Regions from separate parts of the Provencibacterium massiliense genome, predicted to be linked through region 2. Evidence: predicted binding sites of a transcription regulator. Region 2 holds the regulator's gene; the other holds the start of a gene.
The links. The regulator LexA, encoded in region 2, represses DNA repair genes until DNA is damaged. The targets are predictions, from matches to a motif close to CNAACANNTGTTNG.

Region 1: uvrA (excinuclease ABC subunit UvrA) is a predicted target of LexA. The motif match lies at 8,453-8,466, and genes of this name have one in related genera.

What each region holds. Positions count from the first base shown of each region.
Region 1 is NZ_FWCH01000007.1:76,640-92,296, forward strand. Features, by position in the region: gene B5477_RS00675 (ABC transporter ATP-binding protein) at 1-532, opposite strand, end outside; gene B5477_RS00680 (sensor histidine kinase) at 614-1,603, opposite strand; gene B5477_RS00685 (response regulator transcription factor) at 1,590-2,279, opposite strand; gene B5477_RS00690 (MFS transporter) at 2,425-3,723, opposite strand; gene B5477_RS00695 (DUF4417 domain-containing protein) at 4,078-5,559, shown strand; gene uvrA (excinuclease ABC subunit UvrA) at 5,615-8,434, opposite strand; gene B5477_RS00705 (5'-methylthioadenosine/adenosylhomocysteine nucleosidase) at 8,668-9,375, shown strand; gene B5477_RS00710 (glycoside hydrolase family 18 protein) at 9,375-10,793, shown strand; gene mutY (A/G-specific adenine glycosylase) at 10,810-11,901, shown strand; gene B5477_RS00720 (ParA family protein) at 12,564-13,322, shown strand; gene B5477_RS00725 (hypothetical protein) at 13,312-13,806, shown strand; gene B5477_RS00730 (EpsG family protein) at 14,787-15,657, shown strand, end outside.
Region 2 is NZ_FWCH01000012.1:1,374,788-1,390,444, reverse strand. Features, by position in the region: gene B5477_RS11725 (Ig-like domain-containing protein) at 1-336, opposite strand, end outside; gene B5477_RS11720 (hypothetical protein) at 333-662, opposite strand; gene B5477_RS11715 (hypothetical protein) at 923-1,615, opposite strand; gene B5477_RS11710 (heparan-alpha-glucosaminide N-acetyltransferase) at 1,633-2,376, opposite strand; gene B5477_RS11705 (hypothetical protein) at 2,627-2,974, shown strand; gene B5477_RS11700 (NUDIX domain-containing protein) at 3,269-3,814, opposite strand; gene lexA (transcriptional repressor LexA) at 4,280-4,885, shown strand; gene pepT (peptidase T) at 4,908-6,128, shown strand; gene B5477_RS11685 (phosphoglycerate dehydrogenase) at 6,351-7,514, opposite strand; gene serC (3-phosphoserine/phosphohydroxythreonine transaminase) at 7,548-8,630, opposite strand; gene B5477_RS11675 (nuclease-related domain-containing protein) at 8,890-9,486, opposite strand; gene B5477_RS11670 (DUF4358 domain-containing protein) at 9,832-10,353, shown strand; gene B5477_RS11665 (TatD family hydrolase) at 10,350-11,147, opposite strand; gene B5477_RS11660 (glycine--tRNA ligase) at 11,241-12,620, opposite strand; gene B5477_RS11655 (hypothetical protein) at 12,959-14,341, shown strand; gene B5477_RS11650 (TraX family protein) at 14,384-15,190, opposite strand; gene B5477_RS11645 (ABC transporter ATP-binding protein) at 15,195-15,657, opposite strand, start outside.

The DNA.
Region 1 (15,657 bases), on a different contig from region 2:
GGCCGTTGCGGCTGTCCAGGCTGCCGGTGGGCTCGTCGGCCAGGCAGACCGCCGGCGCGTTCATCAGCGCGCGCCCGATGGCGACGCGCTGCTGCTGGCCGCCCGAAAGCTGGTTGGGCAGGTGGTTCCTGCGCTCCTGGAGCCCGAGCAGCTCCAGCAGCTCTTCCAGCCGCTCCCTGTTGACCTTTCGCTTGTCCATCAGGACCGGCAGGGTGATGTTTTCCACCACATCCAGGGTGGGGATCAGGTTGTGGAACTGGTAGATCAGCCCGACCTGGCGCCTGCGGAAGATGGCGAGGCTTTCGCTGCTCCCCGCATAAACGTCCTGCCCATCCAGGTAAACCTTGCCGCTCGTCGGCACGTCCACCCCCGCCATCGCGTGCAGCAGGGTGGATTTGCCCGAGCCGGAGGAGCCGGTGATCGCGACGAACTCCCCCTTCCCGATGGAGAGGGAAACATGGTCCAGCGCGGCCACCCGGCTGTCCCCCCTGCCATAGACCTTGCACAGGTCCTCAACTTTTAAAAACTCCATGATATGCGCCTCCCTCCGGTGGTTTACCTCTATGATAGGACTTCCTCCTTACAGCCCGGTGACTTCCCGGTGAGAGATTTGTCACTTTGGAAAGCGGATGGTGAACACCGCGCCGCCCTGCGGATGGTTTTTCGCGGTGATGGTCCCGCCCTGCCGGGTGATGATCGTTTTGCAGAGCGCCAGCCCAATGCCGTACCCTGCGGCGCCCGAATCCTTCCCCCGGTAAAATCGCTCGAACAGCCGGGGCAGGTCCTCCTTTTCAAACCCCGGGCCGCTGTCGCGGATGGCGAGCTCGGTATACAGCGGGGTATCCGCGCCGGATATTTCGATCCTCCCGCCGTCGCCCGCGCCTTCCATGCAGTTTTTCAGGATGTTCTGGACGGCCTGCGAAAGCCAGTCCCCATCTCCCATCATCTCCATCCCCCGCGGCAGGTCGGTCGTTACCTGGACCCCGTGCAGCTCCATCGGGATGAGGAACGGGCGCAGCGCGGCGCTCATCAGGGCGTTTACGTCTATTCGCCCGCTCTGGAACTCCACGATTCCCGCATCCAGCCGGGACAGCTTTAAGAGCGAATCAATCAGCCACTCCATCCTCAAAAACAGCTCCTCCGTCTCCCGCAGCAGGGCCTTTCGCTCTTTTTCCCCGGGGCTGTTTTTCAGCAGGGACAGGATCAGGTTCGCGCTGGTGAGCGGGGTGCGCAGCTGATGGGCGATGTCGGCGAGGGATTCGGCCAGCCGCCCCTTCTCCCTTTTGAGCGCCTCGTTCTGCTCCCGGATGCGCAGCGTCATTTTCGTGATCTCGCTTTGCAGGATGGCGAGCTCCCCCTCGTCCGACTCGCTGATATACAGGCGCTCGGCGTTGTGGAGCACCAGGTCGATCTGCTCCGAAAGCCGCGCGATGCTCCGGTACCGGGCCTTGGTGAACGCAAAAAACGCCGTCCCAAGGGCGGCGGCCAGGGCGAGGGCCAGAGCCCCCGCCGCCGGACGGATGGCGAAGCCCGCCGCCGCGGCCGCGACGGTGATGACGAGAAACAAAACGGCAAAACGCCGGACCTCCCTACCTCGAAACATAGCCACCTCCCAGCCGGTACCCGGTTCCGCGCACGGTCAGGATGATCTTCGGATCGGCCGGGTCGTCCTCGATCTTTTCGCGCAGCCGTTTGATGTAGACGGTCAGGGTATTGTTGTTGACAAATTCACCCGCCGCGTCCCAAAGCTCATCCAACAGCCGCTCCCGCGTGAGAATGCTTTTGGGGTTGCAAAGGAAGATGAGCAGTAGTCGGTATTCCAGCGCGGAGAGGAAGACCTCTGCCCCGCCCTTTTTCACGGTCCCGCTGGCCGTGTCGACCGAGAGCCCGCCGATTTCAAACGCCGTCGGCGTGCGCCCGGCCTTGCGCAGGGCGCTCCCGATCCGCGCGACCAGCTCGCGCGGACGGAACGGCTTGGTGATATAGTCGTCCGCCCCCATGTTGAGCCCCGTGACGACGCTCGCCTCATCGCCGAAGGCCGTCAGGAAGATCACGGGGATGTCCTGCGCCTGTTTGATCTGCGTACAGACCGCGAAGCCGTTCCCGTCCGGCAGGGAGACGTCGACCAGCGCCAGGTCAAACCTGCCGCCCCCGGCGAGCAGGTCGCCGGCTTCCCGCTGCGTGGAGGCATGGGTGACGGCGAAGCCCTCCGCGCAGAGCAGCCTCGAGAGGTTCTTCGCAATTTCCCTGTCATCCTCAACCAAAAATATCCGTTTCATTTCGGTTCACCAATCTTTTTAGGTTTATAACCGGCGCCCAAAGGCAGCGTCCGGTACCTCAATTATATTTTGAAAAGGCAAATAGTACAAGCAAAAGAAACGGCGCAGCCGCAGCCGCGCCGTTTCTTTGGTAAGTATTTTTGTCCTACTCTTCCTCCAGCCGCCGGATATGCCGGTCCGCCCGGAAAGGCAGGCAGGAAAGCGAGCCGAACAATCCGATAACTAGAAAAAGCATTGCGGCCCCCGAGCCCTTCCCCCCGCCGAAGAGCAGCACCCAAAGGCTCCGGGGCCCTTGTGCTGCCATGAAGGGCTCGAATACCCGGTCGGTCAAGAGCCCGCCCAGCAGGTAGCCCAAGGGGATGGTGAAAAATTGCAGCGTGTTGCGGGCCGAATAGACCCTCCCCTGCATCTCCAACGGGATTTTGGTGCGCAGCAGCACATCCATGTTGGCGTTCATCACCGGGATGAAGAGCCAGCCCAGCACCGCCGCCAGGCACCAGACCGGTGTGCTGCGCCCGAAGGCGAGCAGGAAGTTCTCGGTGCTCATCGAGAAGAGCAGGCTGTTGAGGATCGCTTTCACCCGGCTCCTGGGCGCGGGCAGCAGCGACACCAGCACACTGCCCGCCAGCGAGGCCATGCCAGTCACGGTGTTCACCAGCGCAAGCGCCCGCTCCCCGCCGCCCGGGCGGGAGAGCAGCATGGCGGGCAGGGCGGCGTTAAAGATTGAAGCGGTCAGGTTGATGATGGATAAAAACAGAATCAGGTCGAGAATGCCCCGGTTGCGGCGCAGATACCGCAGCCCGGCCGCCGCCGACTGGAGCACCGACTCCTGCCTCTCCCCGTCCCGCGGCGGCTGAGGGATCCGGATCAGGCACAGCAGCGCCAGGAAGGCCAGCGCGAACGAGCCGAGGTCCACCCAGATGACCGCCCGTAGTCCCAAAAAGCCGTAGAGCGCGGCGGCGAAGACCGGGGTGAGGATGGTCACCAGCGAATTGGAAAGCGAGCGCAGGCCGCCGACGCGCTGGTACTGCGCTTTCGGCGCCAGCAGGCTGACCGCCACGTCCGAGGCGGGCTGCTGCACCGTGTTCATCAGGCCGTTTAGGGCGTTGAGCAAGTAGAGATGCCAGACCTCGAGCCGGCCCAATGTGAGCAGGATCAGCACCGTCAGGGTGCACAGCGCGGCGACGCTGTCGCAGACCAGCATGGTGCGCCGCTTGTCCCACCGGTCGCTCAGGGCCCCGGCGAAGATGCTCAGCAGCACATAGGGCGCATAGGAGGCGACCGCCAGCAGGGAGGTCACCAGCGCCGAGCCGCTGCGCTGATAGGCCCAGAGCACCAGTGCGAAATTGGTCATGGCGCTGCCCAGCCCGGAAAGGGCCTGGGTGCTCCAAAGGATCAGGAAAGCACGCAGCTCCCCAAAGGATGTACGAAAATTTTTAAACATGACTTTGCCCCTCGTTTCAAAAAATCATCCTGAAACGTGCAAAGCCCAGCGGACGAATAAAAGTGATCCGCTCCGTGTAGTCTCGTCCGGTCTCAGACCTTGCACGGAGGGGCGACAATACAGAGTCTCATCCCGCTGCTCCTTTCTCTTGCGGCCGGTTGAAGCGGATTCTGGCACGTGGCCCAGAACAGGCCGCCAAACCATCATAGCATAATTTTTGCCGCTTGCCTATAGGGACGCTCGACCGGCAGGGCGGTTGTGTGATAGAATATAAAAAACTGTGTAAAAAAGTGCATGGCGGTGTTTCATTGTTTCATCACTTTCTCCCACATATGGCAGGACATTGTCTCGGACTTGCGTCCGAGCCATTCCAAGAATGCTTTGCATTCTTTAAATTATTGCATGGGAGAATCACTTATGACACAGGAAAACTACAATTACCGTACCAGCCCTCTCTTGCTGCGCAATCAGTTTGATGGGGCCGATATTTGGAAAATCCCCCTCATCCCCAAGGCAGAATTTTCCGAGGCGGACTTTGAAAACCTGCGGCTGATTGGCTTTGACCGTACAAAGCTGGAGAACAATAATCTTTTGGAACGGATGGTGCACTTTTTCCTCTACGACTACAAATTTGAGCGGGTTTGGAAGAGCCCGGACAGCGACATTGAAAAGCTGCGGCGCTATCGCGCCGTGCTCTCGCCGGACTTTAGCATCTACACGGAAATGACTCCGGTGCTCCAGCTCTACAACGTCTTCCGCAACCGCTGGTGCGGCGCATATTTTGCCAGCAAAGGCATGCGGGTGGTCCCGACCGTGAGCTGGGGGGAAGAAAACACCTTTGATTTTTGTTTTATGGGGATCCCCAAAGGCAGCACGGTGGCGGTTTCCACCTATATGGTGAGTGCGCACGGCAACCACGCGGATCAAAAGGAATTTTTTCTCAAAGGCTATCGGGAGATGATGAGGCGGCTGGAGCCTCAGCGGATCATCTGCTACAATGAGCCGTTCCCCGAGATGGAGGGGAACATCATCTTTGTCGATTATGAGCTCTCCTCCTGGAAATATCAAAACGACGATTATGTCCCATCCAAATATCTTCCCTATATCCTCGGGGAGAAGCCGCTGCCAAAGGACAGCGGTATCGTGATTAAGTCGGGATACATTCCGTCCAACCCGTCCGCCCATAAGGGGATGGGCAGCGCCCACGGCGGCAGGTGGACGCCTGCGAAACCGGATGACGAACGTTTTGTGGGTAAACCGGGTGAGATAAAACAATCTCAGACAGGCGGAAGAGGAGGAGGCTATCACAGAGAAACCAAAATAGGAGAAGGCGGCAAGGCGATTATAGAAAGACATCATTCGGTTCACGGTAATCCAGCAAAACATACTGATCCCCACGACCACATCATAGATTGGTCTAAGGGCTTTCCAGACCTAGAGCCGCCGATTAATTATCCGGACGGCGCTCCGGTATTTAAAAAATATGGAGGGTTAAAGACTATGGACGATATGATCACATTCGTGCCGGACAACCGATCCGAGGAACAGCGTTTGGAGGACAACCGCTTTAAAACCATCAGCGAGTTTAAATGGAGCGTACAATGTGGGGCAGAAATCGAATTTGTTTGGAAGGACAAGACCTTTGGCATCTTTTCAAAGCTCCAAAAAACGCCGGACTCCCCCATTCAAATTTTAATCACCCAAGTCCTGATCGACAATCCCGAGGCGACCGAGGGGTGGTACGACACCCCGGACGAAGCGCTCGAATACGTCGTCGACGGTGAGCGGCTGCGCGACATCATCACAAGGGTGGAGGTCACCGACCGCACCATCTGATCCCGGCAGCATGCCAGCGCCCCGCGGCTTATAAAGCTGCGGGGCGCTTTTTGGATTACAGCATTTTTTTGAGGTACTGCCCGGTATAGGAGCGCTTGCAGGCCGCCACCTTTTCGGGGGTGCCGGTGGCCACCACCCTACCGCCCTCGTCTCCCCCCTCGGGCCCGAGGTCGATCACATGGTCGGCGGTTTTAATGACATCCAGATTGTGCTCGATCACCACCACCGTGTTCCCGGCGTCCACCAGCGACTGGAGCACCCCGATGAGCTTGTGCACGTCGTAGGTATGCAGCCCGGTGGTCGGCTCGTCCAGCACATAGATGGTCCTCCCGGTGGAAACCTTGGCCAGCTCGGTGGCCAGCTTCACCCGCTGCGCCTCGCCGCCCGACAGGGTGGTCGCCGGCTGGCCGAGCTTGACGTATCCGAGCCCCACGTCCACGATGGTTTGCAGCTTGCGCCGGATCTTGGGCAGCGGGCCGAAGAACTCGAGCGCCTCCTCCACCGTCATCTCCAGCACGTCGTAGATGTTCTTCCCCTTGTATTTGATCTCGAGCGTCTCCCGGTTGTAGCGGCTGCCGCCGCACACCTCGCAGGGGACGAAGATGTCGGGCAGGAAGTGCATCTCGATCTTGATGATCCCGTCGCCCTCGCAGGCCTCGCACCGCCCGCCCTTGGTGTTGAAGGAAAAGCGGGAGGCCGTGTAGCCCCGGGCCTTGGCGTCGGCGGTTTGGGCGAACAGCTCGCGGATGTCGTTAAAGACCCCGGTATAGGTCGCGGGGTTGGAGCGCGGGGTGCGCCCGATAGGCGACTGGTCGATGTCGATGATCTTGTCCAGGTGCTCAAGCCCCTTGATTTCACGGAACTTCCCGGCCTTGCCCTTGGCGCCGTTCAAATACTTCGCTAAGTGTTTGTATAAGATTTCGTTGACCAGGGTGCTCTTGCCCGAGCCGGAAACGCCGGTCACCGCCGTGAAGGTGCCGAGCGGGATCTTCACATTGATCTTTTGCAGATTGTTCTGCTCGGCCCCCAGGATTTCCAGGGTGTTGCCGCTGCCTGTGCGGCGGGTGGCCGGCACCTCGACCTTGCGCGCGCCCGAGAGGTACTGGCCGGTCAGCGACTCCTTGCAGGCCATGATGTCCTCCACCGTCCCTTGGGCGACCACCTCTCCCCCATGTACCCCGGCGCCTGGGCCGATGTCCAAAATCCAGTCCGCCTGGCGCATGGTGTCCTCGTCGTGCTCCACCACGATCAGGGTGTTGCCGATGTCCCGCAGCCGTTTCAGGGTGGCGATCAGCTTGTCGTTGTCCCGCTGGTGCAGCCCGATCGAGGGCTCGTCCAGGATATAGAGCACCCCCACCAGGGAAGAACCGATCTGGGTTGCCAGGCGGATACGCTGGCTCTCGCCGCCCGAGAGGGTCGCGCTCGAGCGCGAGAGGGTGAGGTACCCAAGCCCGACGCTGCGCAGGAAGCCCAGCCGCTCACGGATCTCCTTTAAAATCTGGTCGGCAATGCGCATCTCATGCTCGGTAAAATGTTGGTGCTCAAAGAAGTCGAGGATCCCCACCACCGACAAATCGCACAGCTCGGTGATGTTACGCTCCCCGATCAGCACCGAGAGCGACTCCTTTTTGAGCCGCCGCCCGCCGCATTCGGGGCAGGGCACCGCGGTCATCACCGAGGTGATCTCCTCGCGCATCCAGTTGCTGTTGGTCTCGCGAAAACGCCTCTCCAGGTTGTTGACGATCCCCTCGAAGTCGGTCATATATTCCCCGGTCATCGCCCCGCTGCCGCGTACCACCTTGAATTTCTTTCCGCCTGTGCCGTAGAGCAGCACGTCCAGCGCTTTCTTCGGCAGCTCGCGCACCGGCACGTCCAGCGAAAAGCCGTACGCCTCGGCCAGGCCCTCGTAGTACATCGCGCTCATCGAGTCGGGTGCGTAGTACCAGCCGCTGGCCTTGATCGCGCCCTCGCGGATCGAAAGCTCCTTTTTGGGGATAATGAGATCGGGGTCCACCTGCATGAAGGTGCCCAGCCCCGTGCACTTGGGGCAGGCGCCGAAGGGGTTGTTAAAGGAAAACATGCGGGGGTTTAGTTCCTCGATGCTGATTCCGTGCTCGGGGCAGGCAAAGGACTGGGAGAAGAGCATCTCCTCCCCATCCTGCACATCCACCAGCACCAGCGAGCCGGTCAGCGAAAGGCAGGTCTCGATCGAATCGGCCAGCCGGGTGCGGATCGTCTCCTTGACCACCAGCCGGTCCACCACGATGTCGATGTTGTGCTTGAAATTCTTTTGCAGCTTGATCTCTTCGCTTAATTCGTACATGTTCCCGTCGATCCGCGCGCGCACATAGCCGCCGCGCCTGGCGCGGTCGAGCTCCTTGGTGTGCTCGCCCTTCTTACCCCTCACCACCGGGGCCATCACCTGGATCTTGGTCCCCCCGGGCAGCGAAAGCACCTGGTCCACCATCTGGTCCACCGTCTGCTGCTTGATCTGGCGCCCGCAGACCGGGCAGTGCGGCACGCCCACCCGCGCATAGAGCAGCCGCAGATAGTCGTAAATCTCGGTAACCGTGCCCACGGTGGAGCGCGGGTTTTTCGAGGTGGTCTTCTGGTCGATCGAAATGGCGGGCGACAGCCCCTCGATCTGGTCCACGTCGGGCTTGTCCATCTGCCCGAGGAACATCCGGGCGTAGGAGGAGAGGCTTTCGACATACCGGCGCTGCCCGTCGGCATAGATGGTGTCGAACGCCAGCGAGGATTTGCCCGACCCCGACAGCCCGGTGAAAACGATCAGCTTATCGCGCGGGATGGTCACGTCGATATTTTTCAGATTGTGTACCCGCGCGCCCTTTATTACAATTTTATCAGTCGCCAAAAAAATGCCTCCCAACAGCGAACATACTTTCGTTTCTGATTATAGCATAATCTTTTTAGAAGTCAATTGTCTTGAGCGTTCGCTCAAGACAATTTAAGAACGCCTTGCGTTCTTTGAACACTTCGAGTTCTTTTAGAAGGTTTTCCTGCCTTTTTTGGGTAAGGGCAAAGTTTGTAAAAAGCGGGCAAACATGCTATAATCCTTCTAAATTCGATAAAAAAGGAGCTATCCTGATGATTTACGGCATCATCGCGGCCCTCGACGAGGAGCTGCTGCCCCTGCTCGAGCGCACCGAGGTCCATGAAAGCAAGGCCTGCTGCGGCACCACCATCTACCGCGGCGAGCTCGGGGGACGGCAGGCCGTGCTCTGCAAATGCTCGATCGGGACCCTCAACGCCGCCATCTGCACGAATATCGTGATCCGCGAGTTCGGCGCCACGGCGGTGATCAACACCGGGATTGCCGGGGCCCTGGGCGAGGGAGTACAGGTGCTAGACCTGGTAATCTCAAAGGACGTCACCCGCTACGACATCGACGCCCCGATCTATCATAAGTATTACCCCTTCACCACCGTCTATGAGGCGAACGCCATTTTGGCCGGGCGCGCCATCAAAGCCGCCGAAGTGCTCCAGAAGCCGGACGGCGCCCCCGTGCTGGTGCACCATGGGCGGGTGCTCACCGGGGACCACTTTGTGGAGAGCTCGCAGATGAAGCGGGAGCTAATCGCAAAGTATCGGCCTCTCTGCTGCGAGATGGAGGGCGCCGCCGTCGCCCATGCGGCGCTGGTGAACGACTGCCCCTTCCTCGTGATCCGGGCCATGTCCGACTGCGCGGACGAAAACGCCAACGAGAGCTATGACAATCTGATCAGCCACGCCGGCTTGCTCTCAGCCCGGACGGTGCTCGGCATCCTCGCGCGGGACGACGGGAGCGCGCTCTGATGTACCGCGCGTACCGTGTATCCCGTGTGCTCGCGGCGTTCCTTTCGGCCGCGCTGCTGCTGAGCGGCTGCGGAAAGGGAGAGGAGTCCCCTCCCCCGCCCGCCGCGTCCTCCCCTGCCGCTTCTTCCGAAGCGGATATACAGGAACCCGCGCAGGCTTTGCAATCTTCGCGCCCGCAGGGGCCCTACCCCGCCCCGCTCTCTGTTCTGGGACCGCAGAGGGTGGACCTCGAGCCTCTATTTGACAGCTACTACGGCACCTTCCTGCAAATCCCGCAGGAGAGCACCTTCAGCTTCACCTTCGCGCCGGGGACGGCGCTCAATTTCCTGCGCGTCTCCCCGATCGGGCGCTGCCAAATCAAGGTGGAGGCCGGGGGCCAGGTGCTCTACGACGCGAATACGGAATCTTCCTCCCCCCTGCCCAAAGAGGGCCTGACCGGCGGGATCATCTGCCGTTTTGACGACACTGAGGCGGACAGGTTTACCCTCACCGTCACCCCGCTCGAGGAGGGGGTATGTCTCGATGAAACCGCCTTCGGGCTGCTGGAACAGGGCCTGCCCGCCTCGGCCTATCTGCCCGCCTCCACTAAGCCACAGGCCCTCGGAGAATACCGGGAGAGCCTGGCGCTGCTGCGGCAGGTGACGCTCATCACCGGCACCTGCTGGGACGCACAGGGCGAGGTGCAGGTGATTGATCAAAACTACCCCGCCCTGCTCGCCGCCCTGAAGGAGTATGCCGGGGAGGACGGACCCAAGATTTTAAGCACCTTCTATCCCGCAAGAGAGCTGGTGCGCGCCGGGAGCGCCGGGGAGAGCGTCGCGACCCCCGAGCGCCGCAGCGCGCTGATCCGCTCGCTGATCGCCCACTGTGAGGAGTACGGCCTTGACGGGATCGACTTCGACTGGGAGACCCCGAAGGATGAGTCGGAGTGGGCCTTCTACAGCGCGCTGATCACCGAGGCGGCAAAGGCCCTGGAGGAGCGCGGGCTTCTGCTCAGCGCCGCCCTCTATCCCGGGGACTGCCAATATCTCAGCTCCGAGGCGGTGGCGGCGCTGCCGACGCTCAATTTGATGGCCTACGACCAGTTCGACGACGGCGGGCGGCATTCCACCTATCTGGCGGCCTACGAAGCGGCCGCCAAGGCGCGCGGGGCGGGCTTCGCCCCTGCACAGCTCTGTCTTGGCATCCCGACCTACGGCCGGCCGCTGGATGGAAGCGCCAGCTGGCCGCTCTACCGGGACGCGGCCCTCAGCTATGCCCAAAATGAAGCGGACGGGGCCTATTATAATTCCCCGGCCCTCGCGCGGGACAAGGCCGCCTTCGCGGCGCTCGAGGGCTTCGGCGGGGTGTTTTTATACCACCTTGGCGGGGACCTGCCGGCGCCCGACCGTCTCTCGCTGCTGCAAAGTCTTCGCTAGAATGGAGGGATGCCGGATGGAACAAAACGCGCTAAACGCGCAAAGCTCCCGTGAGGAATGGCTCTCGCGCTTCTGCCTGCCGCTGCTGCGTTGGTACGAGCGCAGCGCACGGGTCCTCCCCTGGCGGGAGGAGCCCACCCCCTACCGGGTCTGGGTGAGTGAAATCATGCTCCAGCAAACACGGGTCTCGGCGGTGCTGCCTTACTTTGAACGCTTTTTGGCGGCGCTGCCCGATGTCGCCTCCCTGGCCGGGGCAGACCCCGAGGCGCTCAGCAAGCTCTGGGAGGGTCTCGGGTACTACAGCCGGGTACGCAACCTGCAGCGCGCCGCGCAGATGATTATGGAGCAGTACGGCGGGGAATTCCCGCGCCGGTATGGGCAGCTGCGCGCCCTGCCCGGGATCGGCGACTATACCGCCGGGGCGGTCCTCTCGATCGCCTTTAACCTGCCCTTTCCCGCCGTGGACGGCAACGTGCTGCGCGTCCTCTCGAGAGTTTGTGCCGATAAGCGGGATGTCACCGCCCCCGCCCTCAAGCGGGAATGGGCAGGGCTGCTCAAGACCATTTACCCCGAGGGCCGGGCGCGGGACTTCACCCAGGCGCTGATGGAGCTGGGGGCGATGGTCTGCCTGCCGAACGGCGAGCCGCAGTGCCTTTGCTGTCCGGTGCGGGAGAGCTGCGAGGGCTTCCGTCTCGGGCTCTGGAGCGAGCTCCCCTATAAGCCCCCAAAGGCTCCACGCAAAATCGAGGCGCGCACCGTGTTGCTCTTGTGCCATGAAGGAAGGGTGCTGCTCCACCGCCGCGCTCCCGGCGGGCTGCTGGGCGGGCTTTGGGAACTGCCGAATTTTGAAGGGGCGCCCACCCTCTCCCAACTTCAGGCGTCGCTGGAGGAATACGAGCTCTCTGGCTGCGCGCTTTCCCCCCTGGGCGAGGCAAAGCATATCTTTACCCATCTCGAGTGGCGGATGACCGGGTATCTTGTCACCCTCCCTTCCCCCATCCTGCTGCCGCAGGATTATGTCTGGGCCAGCTTACAGGAGGTTGAGGAGGTCTATGCCCTGCCTGGAGCCTTTAAAATGTATCGCTCGGTGCTACCAAAATTGCTGTAATATCTGTAACACCTCATGCAACACTTTGTGTTGCATGAGGTGTTTTTTATTCTTATTATTCTAAACAACTAATATAACACATTATTTGTTTTAATTTTTAGAACAATTTTTGTTACAGTATCAACAATAAATTTTGATAATTTATTGTTACAAATTATGTGTCTTTTTATTTGATTCATTTTTTGTAACATTTCATATTATTTTTTTGTTTCAAATTATGTTTCTGATTTATGATAATTATCTGTTTCTATTTTTGTTTCCCGGTTCGTTTCCTGTTCTTTTTCTTTTCTTCGCATGGCTTTTGCTTCTTTTGTCAACCTCTTCGCTCGCATTTCTACAGCTTTTGGCCTTCTTATGCGTTATAATGGATACTGGACAGGCTCACCCCCAGCACAAGTATTGAAACTTAATCTGTAACAAATTATATATTTATTTTGTATCAATTTAGATACATATTTTGATTCTATTTTTTGATCTAATTTTATATCATAATTATAATCAAAAACTATTGCAAATTCTGTGTGAATTATGATACAATAATATATAATAAATCACACACAATTTATGTTTCAAATTAGAATGTAACATATTATGTTTCGCTTTCTGTTAATTATATTGCCTCAAAACTTGTGCTCCAATTTCAGAAGGGAAGGGTCCTCATTATGGGTAAGGTTATTTCCATTGTAAACAACAAGGGAGGTGTGGCCAAGACCACCACCGCCTTCAATCTCTCCTGCGCGCTCTCACGGCTGGGAAAGCGGGTGCTGATGATTGATCTCGACCCGCAGAGCTCGCTGACCATCTATTGCGGGCTCGAGCCGCTGGAGCTCAAAAAATCGATCTACGATGTGCTCACCAACCATTGCGAGGCCAAGGATGCGCTGATGAATTCGCCCATCGAAGGGATCGACATCATTCCCGCTTCAATCGACCTGTCCGCCGCCGAGGTCGAAATCGTGGGCAAGATCGGCCGGGAATTCATCCTCTCGGACAAGCTGGCCCCCGTTGTGGAGGGCTATGACTACATCGTCATCGACAACTCCCCCTCGCTCGGGGTGCTCACCGTCAACAGCCTGATCGCCTCGGACTACGTCATCTCGCCCAGCGAGCCGACCTATCTGGCGCTGCGCGGGCTGGAGATCCTCACCTCGACCATCAACCAGGTGGTCTCCTTCAACGGCAAGCTCAAATTCATGGGGGTGCTGATCACCATGTATGACCCGCGCACCAGCCACCACGCCGAGGTGATCGAGGAGCTCAAGAAGAGCTATCCCACCTTTAAGACGATGGTCAAGCGCTCGATCCGCTTCTCGGACAGCTGTTTAAGCAGCCAGTCCATCTTCGACTATGCCGGGGACTCCTTCGCCGGCGCGCAGGCCTATCTCGACTTTGCAAAGGAGGTAATCGACTATGCCGGCTAAACGCACGTCCCTGCAGGACCGGGTCCAAAAGGACCGGATGAGCCGGGCGATCTCCGCCTTCGTTTCCACCCCGGTGGCAGGGGAGGAACCCGAATACCCGTCTGATGAAACCGCCGCTGTGGCGGAAACTGCCGGTCCGGTCGGCGCCACTGGTGCGACCGGGCCCACTGAGCCTGCCGGAGCAGCCGCCCCCGTTGGGGCGATCGGCCCTACCAGGCCGGTGGAAACCGCCAGCCGCCCCAAGCAGCGGCTGGTCTCGACCGAGCGCAATATCATCATCGGAGGGCGCAAGTACTCGACTATCTACTATGACACCGACATCGTCAAACGGCAGGCCTATCACCTGCGGGAATCGACCATTGAGAAGATTGCACTGGTAACCAAGATGTCAGGGATGAAGAAAGCGGAATTTGTGGATTTTCTGCTCAGCTGTGCGTTGGATGAGATTCTGGAGGGAGAGCAAAACCTTTCCACCGATTTATAAAAGGGCGGAAGAAAGATACCTCTTTCTTTTCTATCTCTTTTTAATTATTTTATTATTTAAGGGCTCGAGATCGGCTTTTACAAGCCGTTCCCGGGCCCTTTTGCGGACTTTTCTGGTGCTGTCGCGGACTTTTTTGGTGTTAGCTAGGCGGTTTCTGTTGTTGAATTGGGACAAGCATGGTGTTGAAAACTTTTTTGGGGGATAACCGGGTAAACGGAATGGGACTTTTCTGGTGGGAAAGGGCGGGAGTTTTATTGGGACTTCTCTGGTGCCGCGAGGGATAAGGAAGAATCCATATTGGGACGGATATGGTGTAAACGGCCTGGAAAGCCGTTTTTTATTGGGACCTTTTTGGTGTCCTGATAAAAAAGCATTGGGACTTTTCTGGTGTTGTAAGAAATAGCCGGCAGCCCAGCGGAAGGGGAGGGGAGAGCAGACTTTATTGAGACTTCCTTGGTGTCGTTTACAGCAAACCACGATGGACAAGCCGTTTGCGGAGGGCGATCCTATTGGGACTTTTTTGGTGGCGCTGTTTTTAGGCGGCTTTCAGGCCAAAGGGAGCGGTTTTGGCTCTGGGATGGAGTAGACACGGGCCAAAATCAGAAAACCAGGAGAAAATGGAGTTGTAGAAAAAAGGGGGAAGAGGTTCTATTGGGACGGGATTGTTGTACGCGCAAGGTTTATTTTTCACACAAAATAAAAAAAACACTCGGATTTTAGCGAATCTGCCGTAAAATCCAAAGTGGTATTTGTGCAGAGAGACGGTGAAATCTGGTGGAAAACATACTGTAAAGAGGAGAGGCATCACAGCAGGAGGCTTTGACCGGCCAACTGTGTGGAAGGGCGGAGCCTTTACAAAGGTGGGGAATGGTTGGGGGTAAAATTTGCCGTGGCGGCTTGCCAGTAAAAGGGGAAGGGGTGTATAATAAACAGGAGTGCTTCGCGCCCTGTGGGAAGAAAGATAGACTGGAGGAACCATCTTGCTCATTTACATCCTCAATCTTGTGTTGATCCTTGCATTGGCCTGGCCGCTGTGCATACATAAGCCGACGCCTAAAAAGAAACTTTGCTATCTTGCCGTCACCTTCGGGGCCCTCTTCCTGCTGGCGGCCCTGCGGCAGGGGATCGGCAACGACTACGATACATACATCGAAATCTATCAGCGGATCGGGGCGACTCCCGTATCGCAGCTCTGGGCCATGCCCGAGGAAAAGGGTTATGTGCTACTGTGCAAGCTGCTCTCCTTGATCAGCATGGATACCGTCTTTCTCTATGCTGTGATGGCGCTGCTTTGCCTAGTGCCGGTCGCCTGGTTCATTTACCGTTACAGCCCGAACGTGTGGTTGTCCACCTGGCTGTATGTCACGTTGACCTTCTTCTATGGCACCATGAACTTTGTGCGCCAGAATCTGGCGGTGGCCATCCTGCTGCTTGGCTTCCCGCTGCTGCGCAGGCGCAAGATTCCGGCCGCGCTGTGCTATGCCGGAGTGATCCTGCTGGCCTGCACCTTCCACAAGAGTGCCATTATCATGCTGCCCATCCTGCTGGTCTGCTATATCCCGCTCAAAAAATGGGTGCTGGGCACCTACGCGGGGCTGGCGCTGGCGCTCTACGTCACCAGCGGTTATATCATCGACTTTATCACCGATTATATCTATACCCAGTACAAAGGGAAAATATACCTCGAGCTGGGGTTCGGGTTCCATTTTCTGATCGTCCCGGCGCTGATCCTGCTGCTGGCGCTGTGCACCCAGAAAAAGGTTACCGAACGGTACCCCGACGGCGGACTGATGGTCAATATGATGCTCTACAGCTTCTTGATCTGGTTGTTTATCACCAAGCATTTTGTGC
Region 2 (15,657 bases):
AAACGGGATTTTATAGTCCCAGCCCGCCCCCTGCCGCACGCCATAGAGGGCCGCGCCGCTGCCCGCCGGGGCGGCGGCGACGGTGAAGCCGGTGATCAGGTCCGGATTGTTATTGCCCAGCTTGACGGTGATCGCTTCCGTCTCTGCCCCGGCGGAGAACAGCGCCGCCCGGGCCGTTCTCCCCCCGGGAACCGGGGAGGGCTCGTATTCTATTTCCGCCCCGCCGGAGACTCCCCCCGACTCTCCGACGGTGGCGGCCAAGGCTGGGCTTGCTAAGCTCAGCGAAAAGAGGATGGCAAAGATGGCGGCGGCGCCCCGGCGCGAAGGAATCCTCACGCGGGTTCACCTGCCTCGCGGCCCTGGGTGATTTCGCCGATGACGAAATCGTCAAGCGGCTCCTTCTCACTCTCACCCACGCTTATCCCCCCTCGGAGAGTTAGGGGGTCCATGGGGGGATGATTCCCCCCATGAGGTGGGTCGCCGGCGTCAGCCGGCAATTGCATTTCCGCAGAAATGCTGCCCACCATAAATTCAGCCCCGGTGATGATCCCCTCCCGGAGCAGCCCGGCGTAATGCTCCCGCGCCCCGCTGTCCCCCAGCGTGAAGCCGCCCAATACGGCAAGCGCCAAAACGGCGGTGCAAACGATAACGATCCTTTTCATGATATGGCCCCCTCAATCAAAATAAATTGACCTACAGCATAGGTTGCTCTCGGTCATTTGGCTGAGGGGAAAGAGCAAAAATTAAGGTTTTGGCTTGAAATCCGTTCCAGAACAGGATATAATTAGGATAAATTCGGAGGGGACCGGCAAGGTTTTCGCGTTTCCTTCCAAAAACAGATAAAAAGACGACCGTTAGCAACCTATGCTAACGGTCAAATTCTTATCATACAAGCGCCCCAGCCATGCGGCCGGGGCGTGCTTTATATCCGGGTGCTGAGGCCTTTCGGCTTTTTGATCGGGACCTGCTGATTTACATGGCTGTAATGGATGGTATGCCGGCCGAGCAGCGGGCGCTGGCCGCCGTCCCGCTTATCGCCGTACTGGCTGATTACAATCCGGTGGATGATCCCATCGGCGCTCGCCTGCATGACGATTTCATTGTGTACGCTGCCGCTTTCATTCTCGGCCACCAGGGTGATCCGGTAGCCGTCCCCCGACAGCTCGACCAGGTCCTTGGTCAGGCTCAACCCGTCGAGCACCTCGGGCGGGATGGAAAAATATCCGAGCCGGACCTGGTCGTCGAAATAGCCGAACCGGTCGTAAAACCAGTCCCCCTTGAGCTGGTAATAATACCGGTCGGAGTCGTAGTAATTGGGGGTCGGCCAGCTCCAGAACACCGCGGGGTAACGGTGCTGATAGGTCAGATAGAGCCGCCCGCCCTCGCGGGAGAAGCGGATGTTTTCCTCCTCAGTGTTGACCAGGTCGTATTTGCTGCGCAGCATGGTGCTGCGCTTTTGGATGACCCCGCTCTGCAGCGAAGAGAGAAACTGGTTGTAGATTTCGATGCCGCTTTGCTCAGGCAGGGGAAAGCTGACCTCAAAGCGCAGGTGCGCCTCGAGGTTGTAGAGCAGAAAGACCGCCGTGAGCAGCAGAATGATCCGTTTGATGGCCAATTCCCCCTTTGACCGTGTTATGCGAGAAGGACGTTAAAAATCAGGCTGAGCAAGCCGTAGATGATCGGCTGGTGCAGCACGTAAATCCAGAGGGTGTGCCGCCCGATAAAGCACAGCGGTTCGCTGTGCTGGCGGTAGAAGAAGGAAGGGAACCTGCCTGCCTTGATGGGGATTCCGGCGTAGCTCCCGGCAAAGAAGAGGAACATCCAGGGGACGATAGGGAAGTAGTCGCTGGAATAGAAGGCGGGGGCAGGGAACCCTAGCGGGAACAAAAAGCGCAGCTCATACGGCGCGCTAGGCAGGGGCAGGCCGAGCACCTGTCCCGCCGGAACGCGAAAGAGCAGCAAAAACAGCGCGGCGAAGAGCAGGAACCCCCATAGCGGCGGCAGCCTGTCCAGCGCGCGCCGCAGGAAGGGAAAGAGGATCATCGACAGCCCCAGCAGGTGCAAAATCCCAAAGAGGATGCGCTGCTCGGGGATGATGAGCAGGGTGACCGCCGTCATCGCCATACCGAACAGAAAGACGCTCAGTCCCCGCTGCAGGTTGTTGCGGGAAAAGCGGCAGGCGCACCCGGCGAGGAGAATGAAGGTACCGGCCATCAGGTCCCGCACAAAGTTGAGCCCCCGCGAAAAAAAGAAGGGAAAGTCCAGCCCGAAGATGGCCACCAGGTCGTACCCGGTGTGGTAAAGCACCATCAGCAGGATCGCGACCCCACGAATCTCGTCAAGCAGCCAGACCCGCCCGTTTAAACGCTTGTCCATCTTAGCAGTCCTGTTCTACCGCCGCCGGTTTTTGCAGCGGATAATAAGAAATAATTTCCAATTCGAGTATACCATACTTTTTCTCCCGCCGCAATAAATTCATCCGGTCCGCATTGATTTTATGCGCGCTCCTGTGTTACTATAATAGCAGCGGCGAATTGCCCGATAAAAGTTTGGGCCTAAGGGAATGGGCTTAATCCTTTTTGGCAAAGTTAGTGAAGGAAGAGAAAATGAAAGGGGGCGCCGGACATTGGGAGAGAAAAGAATTCTGCTGATGAAAATTTCTGCGGCGATGCTGGCCGTGTCTCTCACGGCGAAATATGCCGCCGGATATATCATGCGTTCCCTGCACAGGGCCGGGCGGGGGAAGCGGGACCTGTCGGTGGACGTGATCGCCCCGAAGTACGGCCCGGCGCTTGTGGTCTCGACCGAGGAGTTCGAGGACGAGTTCGACCAGATCGTCACCGACGGCTTCCACACCCAGACTTTCCTGCGGGTGACCCGGTTGGAGATCCTGCGGAAAACGGCCATCGCGGTCTCGGCTGCGGCGATGGTGGTCACCTTCCTGCTCTGGCTGTTCGGCCCGGAGGAGGAATGATTTTCCTCGCGCGGTGTTCGTACCCGGGGTATTTTCTCGAATCACAGGAGAAAATGGTCGAACTTGGCGATAAGGTTGTGAGATATATCCAAAAATTATTACTAATATTTGTTAAAAACACTTAGAAATAAATTCGAAAAACCAATTGCAAACATTTGGAAGATAATATATTATAGTTATTGGTATGGTTTGTGTAGGTGAACCATACCAATAGGCGGGGATGTAAAAACCACGAAAGGCGGCTGTGTACAGAGCCGCCTTTCGTGGTTTCTATATTTTGTACCCAATCACAAATCAGAGTTTGCCCTGCCGGCGCAAGGCATCCACCCGCAGCAGGCCGACCTGGGTTTTGGCGTCGGGGATCCCGCCGTCGAGCACCATCTGCACCGCCTGCGCGAAGGGAAGGCGCAGCACGCTGAGAAATTCGTCCTCATCCAGCTTCTGTCCGCCGGCGGTTAGGTCGCGGGCGTAGTAGAGATGGGTAATCTCGGTCAGATAGGCCGGAGTGGGGTAGAGGCAGCCGAGATACTGGAAGGTCTTGGCCGAATAGCCGGTCTCCTCCTGCAGCTCTCGCAGGCCGCAGACGTAGTGGTCCTCGCCGCGTTCCAGCTTGCCCGCCGGTATTTCCAGCAGCTCCTGCGAGAAGGGGTAGCGAAACTGCCGTACCAGCAGCACGTTGTCCTCGCGGTCGAGCGCGACGATTCCCACCCCGCCCGGATGGTCGATCACCTCGCGCAGCGTCTGCTCGCCGTTTTCCAGCTCGACGGTGTCGGTACGCAGGTGGACGATCCGTCCATCATAAATGGAGCGCGTGGACAGCTGTTTTTCAAAATGGGACATGTTGATGACCATTCCTTTCCCGGGAGCTTATGTCGGGGCGCAAACGTTTCCCCTCCCGGCCTTTTTTAACTTTCCAGTGGCAATGTAAAAATTATAGCACGCCTCCGCGCCGTTTAAAAGACGCGGGACAGAAAAAAGCCGCCATACGTATGGCGGCTTTTTTCTTTGTTTGAGGTGTGTTTTGAGGAGGGTAGAGCAATACCCGAAACGCTGCGGCATAGCGTTTGGATAATCCGTTCCCTTCGGCAGGTCCTTCATATCCACCGGGTATGCTTTTATTATACAAGGTTGCAGGAATTGTTTGTTAAAGCGTTGTGAATAAACGTTTAAATAACATTCGATGAATTCTGAACAATCCGTTTTAGGAGGCTTAAAGAAAATTTAAACATATGTTTGCGTTTGCCGCATGAGTATGCTATAATAACCACAGAGTGGCGATTGCCAAGAAAGCGAAGGAGGGGTCTTATGGGCGCGATCGGCGACATACACAGGCAGGTGCTGGCCTTCATTGTAGAGAACATCGACAATGAGGGATACCCGCCCTCGGTGCGGGAGATTTGCCAGAAGCTCCATATCAAATCCACCTCTACGGTGCACAAATATCTCAACGAGCTCGAGCAGGGCGGCTATATCCGCCGCGAGAACGCCAAGAACCGTTCCATCCGGGTGCTCCATCCCGGCGGGCAGGGCACCCAGACGCTGCGCGTGCCCATGCTCGGCGTGGTCACGGCGGGCTCGCCCATCCTGGCGGTACAGGAGACGGGGGAATACATCTCCTTTGAGACCGGGCGCTACACCCACGACGAGCTCTTTGCGCTGCAAATCAAGGGGGAGAGCATGATCGAGGCGGGGATCTTCGACGGGGATTACATCGTCGCCCGGCGCACCCCTTCGGCTGAAAATGGGGACATTGTGGTGGCGCTCATCGAGGACGAGGCCACCGTCAAGGAGTTTTACCGCGAGGACGGGCACTACCGCCTGCAGCCGCGCAACAGCACGATGGAGCCGATCCTGGTCAGCGAGATGTCGGTGTTGGGCAAGGTGGTCGCGGTTTTGCGGTATCTTGAGTGATTTTAGAAAGGGGCGGATTCCTGTGAGCAATGTGACCGAGCGTTTTTTGAAGTACATTTCCTTTGACACCCAGTCCCTGCCCGAGCAGGACTGCTTCCCCAGCACCGAAAAGCAGAAGGCGCTGGGCGAGGAGCTGGTGCGCGAGATGAAGGAGCTGGGGATCGCGGACGCGCGCATGGACGACAACGGCTATGTGATGGGGACCATCCCCGCCACCGTCAAGAGGAAGGGCCCGGTGCTGGGACTGATCGCCCACATGGATACCTCGCCCGACATTTCGGGGGAGGACATCAGGCCCAGGATCGTAAAGGATTACGACGGAGGGGACATCGTGCTGAACGGTGAGCGGGGGATCGTGCTGCGCCGGGAGGAGTTCGAGTCGCTGGGCCAGTATGTCGGACAGGATTTGATCGTGACCGACGGGACCACCCTCCTCGGATCGGACGACAAGGCCGGGGTAGCCGAGATCATGCAGCTGGCCGAAATCCTGATGGCCCATCCCGAGCTTCCGCACGGGCCGCTTAAAATCGCCTTCACCCCCGACGAGGAGGTCGGCCGGGGGGCGGATTTCTTTGATGTGAAAGCCTTTGGGGCGGATGTCGCCTTCACGGTTGACGGCGGGGTGCTCGGGGAGCTGAGCTTTGAAACCTTCAACGCCGCCGATGCCAAGGTGCAGATCAGCGGAGTGAACATCCATCCCGGCAGCGCCAAGCACAAGATGAAAAATTCCATCCTGATCGGGATGGAATTTCATAGCATGCTCCCGCCCCAAGAGGCTCCCGCCTTTACCGAGGGTTACGAGGGCTTTTACCACCTCGAGGGCTTCGAGGGGTCGGTGGAGCGCACGCGGCTGCACTACATCGTGCGGGACCACGACCGGGGCCTCTTTGAAAAACGCAAGCATACCCTGCAAGCCATCGCCGACTACCTCAACGAGAAGTACGGCGCCGGGACGGTGAACCTGGTGCTGCGGGACAGCTACTACAACATGCGCGAGAAGATCGAGCCGCATTTTGAGCTCATCGAGGCGGCAAAGGCCGCGATGGTGGAGCTCGGGATCACGCCGATCGTCGAGCCGACCCGCGGCGGGACCGACGGCTCGCGCCTGTCCTACATGGGACTGCCCTGCCCGAACATCTGCGCGGGCGGGCACAACATGCACGGGCGTTACGAGTATATTTCGGTGCAGTCGATGGAGAAGATCGTCGAGCTGCTTCTGCGGCTCGTGACCGGCCAGGGCTGAGCGGATCAGGGATAAAAGGGGGAGGGAACGGCAAAAGCCGTTCCCTCCCCTTTTGGGGTGTAAGAAAAGAAGGGAGGAACCCCCTTGGGTTCCTCCCCTCAAACGCTCCACCGGAGCGTTTGATTCCCCTCTTCCGGGCCTTGACGAATAAAGACCTTGGAGACGCCGTCTCCAAACCTCTGCCAAGGGGTGTGTCACACCCCTTGGAACCCCCGGGAGGGGTTAATAAATTGTGACCCGGATGACGCCTTCGATCTTCTGCATGGTGTCGATCAGTCCGGCGGGCAGGTCGCTGTCCGCGTCCACCAGGGTATAGGCGTAGTCGCCGCGGGATTTATTGGTCATGTTCCCGATGTTGATGTGCGCGTCCGACAGCGTCTGGGTGACCTGGGAGATCATGTTGGGCACGTTGCGGTGGATGACCCCGAGGCGTACCTTGCCGCTGCGCTCCATCGACAGGGAGGGCAGGTTGACCGAATTCTTGATGTTCCCGTTTTCCAGGTATTCGCGCAGCTCCTCGGCGGCCATGGTGGCACAGTTGTCCTCCGACTCGGGGGTCGAGGCGCCCAGGTGCGGAATGACCACCACGTTCTTCTGGCCGATCAGCTCGGCGCTCGGGAAGTCGGTGACATAGCAGGCGACCTTCCCCTCGTCGATGGCGGCGAGGATGTCGGCATTGACCACCAGCCCGCCGCGCGCGAAGTTGAGGATGCGCACCCCGTGCTTCATGGTGCTGATCGACTCGGTGTTGATCATCCCCTTGGTCTCGGGGGTCTGGGGCACATGCAGGGTGATGAAGTCGCAGGTCTCGAAGATTTCCTTGACCGAGGAGGCGTGGTTGATCGAGCGGGAGATCGCCCAGGCGGCCGAGACCGACATGTACGGGTCGTACCCGTAGACCTCCATCTCGAAGTGGCGGGCGATGTTCGCGACCATCACGCCGATGGCCCCCAGCCCGATGACGCCCAGCTTCTTGCCCTTAAGCTCGGGCCCGGCGAATTTGCCCTTCCCCTTTTCGACGAGGCCCGGGACCGCGTCCCCCTCGTCCTTGATGGTGGAGAGCCATTCGATGGCCGGCACCACCTTGCGCGCCGAGAGCAGCAGCCCGGCCACCACCAGCTCCTTGACGGCGTTGGCGTTGGCGCCCGGGGTGTTGAAGACGGCGATGCCAAGCTCGCTGCACCGGTCGATCGGGATGTTGTTGACCCCCGCGCCCGCGCGGGCCACCGCCTTGATGGACGGCTCGAATTCATACTCGTGCAGCGAGGCCGAGCGCACCATGATCGCGTCGGGGCTCTGCGCCTCCTCGGCGTAGGAGTACTGCCCCTTGGGGAAGACATCCAGCCCCGAGGGGGAAATTTTATTGAGCAGCTTGATTTGATACAAGTCGGGTTCCTCCTTCTATTTCAGAAGCGGCGCTTAGCCGTTCTGGCGCTCGAATTCCTTCATGAATTCGATTAGCTTGATAACGCCCTCGACGGGCATGGCGTTGTAGATCGAGGCGCGCATCCCGCCGACGCTCCGGTGCCCCTTGAGGTTGACGAACCCCGCGGCGGCCGCCTCCTTGACAAACTTTTTGTCCAGCTCCTCGTCGCCGGTGACGAACGGGATATTCATCAGCGAGCGGTCCGCCTTGTCGACCGTCCCTTTGAAGAGGGCGGAGGAGTCGAGGTAGTCATAAAACATCCCGGCCTTGCGCTCGTTCTGGGCCTTCATCCCCGAAAGGCCGCCCATCTCGTCGCGCAGCCACTCGAGCACCAGCTTGCAGATGTAGATCGCATAGGTGGGCGGGGTGTTGTACATCGAATCGTTGTCCGCATGGGTCTTGTAGTTAAACATGGTCGGCACGCTCTCGTCGGCGTTTCCGATCAGGTCCTCGCGAATGATCACCACCGTCAGCCCCGCCGGGCCCATGTTCTTCTGCGCGCCGGCATAGATCACGCCGAAGCGGGAGACGTCGACAGGCTCGCTGAGGATGCAGCTGGACATGTCCGCCACCAGCGGCACCTTCCCGGTGTCGGGCAGCGCATGGAAGCGGGTGCCGTAGATGGTGTTGTTGTAGCAGATGTGGAAATAGTCGGCGTCCGGATCAAACTTCTGGGGATCCAGCTTGGGTATGTAGGAAAAGGTTTTGTCCGAGCTGTCGGCCACCACGTTGGCGCAGAGGAACTTCTTGGCCTCGGAATGGGCCTTTTTCGCCCACTGCCCGGTCAGCACGAAGTCGGCCTTGCCCCCCTTGCGCAGGTTGAGCGGCACCATGGCGAACTGGCTGGACGCGCCCCCCTGCAAAAAGAGCACCTTATAGTTGTCCGGAATCCCCATCGTACTGCGCAGCAACGCCTCACAGCCGCCGATGATCTCTCCGTACTCCTTAGATCGATGGCTCATCTCCATCACGGATTGCCCTGATCCACCGTAGTCCAGCATTTCGTCGGCCGCCCGGCGCAGCACCGCCTCGGGCAGCATGGACGGGCCTGCGGAGAAATTGTAAACCCTAGCCATAAAACATTGCCTCCAGTCATCATTTTGTTGCGTGACGCGAGAGCGCCCCGCGCCCGCGTAAAGCGGGTTGTATATCAGCACTTTAGTGCGATGATATATTTCTTATTATAGGTGCGGGTCCGGGTAAAGTCAATGGATTTTGCAAAATATGTCGCTCTGCACAAAACGTTTGTCTTTTTGAGGTGGACAATCGGAAACCCTGACCGTCCCGCAGGAGCGGGTACCAGAAAACCGGGACGCAGATGCGTCCCGGCCGTCCTTACACTTTATACTTCATGATCAGCCCGTAGAGCCCCGGCACGTCCACGTCGTTGTCCTTATCGAACTTGGCTTTGCCGAGATAGGCCTTGAATTTTTTGAAGGTCATGAGCCCCTGCGCCCCGGTGATCCCGATCAGGCTTTTTTTGACGCTGCCGCAGAAGACGGTGACCCCTTCCATCTGGATGTTGTAAATGTCGTTCTTCGAGAAGATTTCCCGCACCACGTCGATGTTGTGCAGGTTCTCCTGCATGAGGTTGGGCATCTTTTTGCGGGTTTTGGCCGTCACCTGGGTCCAGCCCTCGCTTTTTGCGTCGCCGTAATACTCGGCGGTATCGTTGACCGTGCTGACGAACAGGATCCCGAAGAAGCCGATCAGCATATGGTCGATGTGGGCCGCCCGGCCGTTATACGAGAGGTTGAGGTCGTCCACCACCTTGAAGTTGCGGATGACGCCGAACTTTTTGAGCGCCGCGGACACCTTTTGCTTCCCCAGCTTCCCGCTGCGGTAGAGCAGGTAGCGGTAGAGATACCACGCCCCGATCAGGAGCGCGACGGCGAGCACGCCGGTTACAATCCAAATTCCATACTGCTGCAAGTTACTTCCAGCCCTTTCATCAGTCAAATCGCGTTACTACTAAGTATAACGATTTCCCGGTGAAAAGTAAAGAAGGGGCGCGCTTTTTTTCTTTGGGCCGGGAATCGACGCCGCGCCCCTTTGCTTTTGGCAGCGGCCCTTTTTCTTTGGACCGGGAAAAATCCTGGGCGGCCGCCGCAAAGCTCTCTGTTCATTTTACGGGTGCGGGGGCGTGGATATTCCGCCGCGCTTGACACCGGTCTCAAAAAAGCTATACTTATAAATATCGCCCTGTCCCGTCCGGGGACCGGGAGAATGCCCACACGCGACGAACAATGCCGCCCGAAGGCGGCGCGGAGGTTTTGGATGAAAAAAATATGTTCCGCCCTTCTGGCGGTGATATTGGTGGCGCTGCCGCTGTTCGGCTGCGGCGCAAACGAGAGTGAGGAGGCGCCGCCGCAGCAGGACCTGCCCAAGGTCAGTATAGCGGCGGACCCCGAAGGGGCGATCGAAGAGATCTACCGCGACATTGATATCAAAGAGGTCACGGTGGCCGACGACGACCTGATGGAGGACACCCTGGGGTTCGATCTGTGGAACGACATTGAGGAGTACTACGTGCGCTACTCCTCCGGGCGTTATGGGATCGCGGACGTGTATATCATCAAGCCCTACGAGTCGAGCTACGACGTCGTGCGTGAAAACCTCGAGGCGATCAAGCTCGACCGGGTGCGCAAGAGCGAAAGCTACGACATCCTCGATTCGCACAAGATCGCCCAGGAGGCCGAGATCTACCGCTACGGCTCCTACCTGATCATGCTGATGCTCGAGGACAACGAGGCGGCCATGGAGATCATCAGCCGCTATATCCCTTCCACTGAGACCTAAAGGTCGTCGGGGAGGCCGTAAACTTTACAGGCGTTGCGGTAGGTCAGGTCGGCGAGCTCCTGCTCGCCGACCCCTTTTATTTTGGCCAGCGCCGCGATGGTAAAGGGCAGCAGCGAGGAGTCGCAGCGCTGCCCGCGGTGCGGCTCGGGGGCCATGTAGGGGCAATCGGTCTCCACCAGCAGCCTTTCGGGCGGCACCGCCTCGGCGGCCTTCAGGGCCTTCTTGGCGTTTTTGAAGGTCACCACCCCGGTGAAGCCGACGTACATTCCGAGCGCGACCACCTCCTTCGCCGTCTCGGCCGAGCCGGAGAAGCAGTGCACGATCCCCTTCGGGCGGTACTCGCGCAGCAGGTTCATGGTGTCCTGCACGGCGTCCCGGGAATGGACAATCACCGGCAGCCCCAGCCTTCCCGCCAGCTCGAGCTGGGCGCTAAAGACCGCGAGCTGGTCCTCGCGGCTGTAGGGCTCGTAGTGGTAGTCCAGCCCGATCTCCCCGATGGCGCGCACCTCGCCCTCCCCGGCGAGCGCCTCGATCTTTTCGAGCCATCCGTTTTCAAGATCGCTGGCCGATTCGGGGTGGACCCCCACGGCGCAGGAGACGAAGGGATACGTCTTGGCCAGCCGCAGGCTCTGCACGCTGGAGGGGTAGTCGCTGCCCACGTTCATCACCCGGCGCACCCCGGCGCGCGGGAGGATGGCGCCGAGCAGCGCGTCCCGGTCGGGCAGGCCCTGATCGCTCTGGCCGAACTGCCGGCTGTCATAGTGGGCATGGGAATCGAAAATGTTTTGGAGCATGTGTTTTAAAATCCTTTCTCGGAAACTCTATCAGCTGCAAGAAGTGCGTACCGCCCTTGGGCGGTACGCACTTTCATTTTGGCTTGGGGGAATTTAAAAATGCATCTTGTCCCCGAGATACCCGGGCAGCGCGTCAATCGCAATGCGCTCCTGCTGCATGGTGTCGCGGTCGCGCACCGTCACGCAGCCGTCCTCGGCGCTCTCGAAGTCGTAGGTAATGCAGAAGGGGGTGCCGATCTCGTCCTGGCGGCGGTAGCGCTTGCCGATCGAGCCGGCGTCGTCGTAGTCCACCGGGAAGAGGTCCGCGAGGCGCTCATAGACCTTGCCCGCCTGCTCGCCCAGCTTTTTGGACAGCGGCAGCACACAGGCCTTGTAGGGGGCCAGCGCCGGATGGAGATGCATGACCACGCGGGTGTCGCCCTCGCCGACCTCCTCCTCGTCGTAGGCCTCGCACAGGAAGGCCAGCGCCACGCGGTCGGCGCCGAGCGAGGGTTCGATGACATAGGGGATGTACTTCTCATTTGCTTCCTGGTCGAAGTATTCCAGGGACTTGGTGGAGTGCTCCTGGTGCTGCGTCAAATCGAAGTCGGTGCGGTCGGCGATTCCCCACAGCTCGCCCCAGCCGAAGGGGAAGAGGTACTCGATGTCGGTGGTCGCCTTGGAGTAATGGGAAAGCTCCTTGGGGTCGTGGTCGCGCAGGCGCAGGTTCTCGTCCTTGATCCCCAGCGAGAGGATCCAGTTGTGGCAGTAATCCTTCCAATACTTGAACCACTCGAGGTCGGTGCCCGGCTTGCAAAAGAACTCGAGCTCCATCTGCTCGAACTCGCGGATGCGGAAGATGAAGTTGCCCGGGGTGATCTCGTTGCGGAAGCTCTTGCCGATCTGGCCGACGCCGAAGGGCAGCTTCTTGCGGGTGGTGCGCTGGATGTTGGCGAAGTTGACAAAGATCCCCTGCGCGGTCTCGGGGCGCAGGAAGATTTCGCTCTTGGCGTCCTCGGTCACGCCCTGGAAGGTCTTGAACATCAGGTTGAACTTGCGGATGTCGGTAAAGTTCTTCGACCCGCACTCGGGACAGGAAATCCCCTTCTCCTTGATGAAGTCCATCATCTGCTGATCGCTCCAGCCGTTGGGCGAGATCCCCGCCTGGGCCTCGATGAGCTGGTCGGCGCGGTGGCGGGTCTTGCAGTCCTTGCAGTCCATCAGCGGATCGGAGAAGCCCCCCACATGGCCGGAGGCCACCCACACCTCGGGGTTCATTAAAATCGCGCTGTCCAGCCCCACGTTGTAGGGCGAGCACTGTACGAATTTCTTCCACCAGGCGCGCTTGACGTTGTTTTTGAACTCCACCCCCAGCGGGCCGTAGTCCCAGCTGTTGGCAAGCCCCCCGTAAATCTCGCTGCCCGGGTAGACAAAGCCCCGGTTCTTGCAGAGATTGACGATCTTTTCCATTGTTTTTTCTGTATTGGAAAGCACGCGAAACCCTCCGTCATATAAATTTTTCTTATTGGACTCGATATACTGTTTCATTTTACGGCGAATCGGACCAGAAGTCAAGCGGATTCGCCCCGGTTTTGCCGGCACATGAAAAAGACCGTCAGCTACCCTTTCTGACGGTCAAATCCGGCTTGCAAATCCTTGCTTTTTAAAAGCAAATCCCTATCTATTTCCAATAACAGCCTAATTATACCCTGTTTTGCCAGCATTTGCAAGGGAGAAGCCTCATTTTGCAGGGGTTCCCGTCCCGGCGGCGACCGATAGAAAGGGTATCTGGTGGTCATTTTAATAATATAAAAAGGGAAGGGATGTGGCGAATGAAACGGCTGTTATCCATCTTGGCGGCGGGGGTGCTGATGCTTTGCTATGCCCCCGGCGCCTTCGCGCAGGCGGGGGTGATCGAGGTGCCCATCGCCCCGGGCGGGTGCACCACCCGCTACTTCGTCGAGGTGAAGGACAAGGATACCGGCGCGCTGTTCGGCAGCGGCTACGCCCAAAGGAGCGGGGAAGGGTACCTCGCCAGAATCGAGGGGGAATTCCCGGCGCGCAACGCGGCCTATTCGGTCAGCGTCACCGCGCAGCCCGAGGCGGGACGGGAGGGGCTGGACCTGGCGGTGACGCGGCAGGCGCCGGACTATGAATATATCTACGAGCTGCCGCCCATCGCCTGCTGCGGGGGAGCCGTTGTGGACACCGCGACCGAGCAGAGCTTCAGCGGCTACGGCGACGGGCGCGACGGCAGCTCCTACGAGCGGCCCTATTATATCTACAACGCCCGGCAGCTGCAGCATCTCAACAACGCCCACCACCTGAAGGCGGGCAGCTACTACCGGCAGATGTGCGACATCGACCTTGCCGCCGAGGGGTACGACGCGACGCCCGACGACACCATCGGCGGGGTGTCGGTGAGCGGCAACTGGTACCCGATCGGCCTGTCGGCGGGCAACGACCTGTCCGCCTACTACGACGGGAATTTTCATCTTATCAAAAACGTCTCCTTCGACGTCACCAATGTGACCAATACGCGGGCCGGAATTTTCAGTACCTTCGCTTCGGGAGAGGTCAAAAACCTCGGCGCGGTAAACTGCACCGTGCGCAGCCACCGCACCGCCGGGCCGATCTCCTCAAACGTCTATAACGCCAGCAACTGCTTCACGATCAATTGCTCTGCCACCTCCACCTCGGACATCGCGGGCGGAGTGTTCGGCAACACGGTCGGCCCGGTCTGGGACTGCTTTGGGGTCGGGTCGCGCGCCTCGGGAAACGGGGGGAACCCGAACGCCGGGGGGATCACCGGGGCGAGCGCCTCCTCCCCGTTTAACCGCTGCTATGCGGTGGCCAACCTGGTCAGCGCCACCTACCGGGGCGGGATCAGCGGGCGCGATTCGGATGGGAAGAATTCGGCGAGCGGATGCTATTACTGCAACCCGCCGGTCTCGGGCGGCGGCACGATGTACCTGTTCGGCACGAACAGCACCTCGGCGGCCGGGGCCTTTTCCTTTGCGGACTTTGGGAGCGGCGCAGCCTCCTTCCCGGCTTTGAGCGGGGGCGGCTGGAGCCGTGGGACGCTGACCTTTTCGGCGGGCGGCGCGGCGGTCACGGTGGAGGACGCCCCCATCCTCGCGGCCGAAGGATACTTCCCGCCCAGCGCCTTCACCGGGGACTATACCACCGGGCGCTCCGCCCCCGACCCGGCGTGAGATATACAAAGGCCGCGGCAGGCATGCCTGCCGCGGCCTTCTCTATGCTCCCCGGGCGAGCAGCAAAAGCTGCAAGCCGTAGAGCAGATAGGCGTGCAAGGGGTAGTAGAGATAGAAGAAGTATTTCATCCTGCGGCCCTGCCGGTGGTTATAGAGCAGCAGCAGCGGCAGCGCGAGGATCATGAAGCTCTGCAGCCCGCCCGTCAGCAGGGAGAAGACGCAGTAAAAGATGATCATCCCCCGCCGGCGGTTTCGCAGGTAGTAGAGGATCACCCCGAAGGCGACGAGCAGCACGCCCCCCTCGACGAAGAGCGGGCAGGGCAGCAGTGCGCTCAGCACCCCGAGCAGGAGGCTGCGCAGCGGTCCCTTGCCAAGATTTGCCGTGAGCATGGCGAGCAGGAGGGAGGCCGCCGGCGGCAGCAGGAAGGGCAGAGCGATGGCCAGCAGGGGCTTCACGGGCCGGCTCCTCCCCGTCTCCCGTGCGCGCAGCCGCTCGATCCAGTAGAGATAGTAAAGGATATAAAAGAGGGTGGAAAAGATGTGGTTGTCGATTCTCACCTCGGCCCGGCCGGCTGTGAGGAAGTTGATCACCGCCGTGCAGAGGTCCATCCCGACGCTCCAGCAGAACATCCGGCGGATATAGCGCACCCGGTCGTGGGTGTAATCGAACCCCCAGCAGCTCAGGAAGATGAAGAGGGGGGCCGCGATCCGCCCGATCAGCCGGAACCACCAGGGGATGGGCAGCGCGGGGGAGAGGAAGAAGGCGACATGGTCGAAGGTCATGCAGACGAGCGCGATGACCTTGAGCTCGAAGGTGCAAAGGCCCCTTTTCAGTAAACGTTCCATCATCGCCCTAGGCCCTGAACTGCGAGCGGTAGAGCCCGGCATAGATGCCGCCTCTTTCGAGCAGCTCGTCGTGGGTGCCCTGCTCCTTGATCCCCTCGTCGGTCAGCACCACGATCCGGTCGGCGTTCTTGATCGTCGAGAGCCGGTGGGCCACCACGATGGTGGTCCGCCCGCGGCAGAGCTCGTCGAGCGCGGACTGGATCATCTGCTCGGTCACGTTGTCCAGAGCGCTGGTGGCCTCGTCCAGGATCAGGATGGGCGGGTTTTTGAGGAAGACCCGCGCAATCGAAATGCGCTGCTTCTGCCCGCCCGAGAGCTTGAGCCCGTGCTCGCCGATGTAGGTGTCGTACCCCTCGGGCAGGGAGAGGATGTAGTCGTGGATGTTGGCGCGCTTGGCGGCCTCGACGATCTCGCTTTCACCCGCGTCGCTTCGCCCGTAGCCGATATTGTCCCGGATGGTGCCGGTGAAG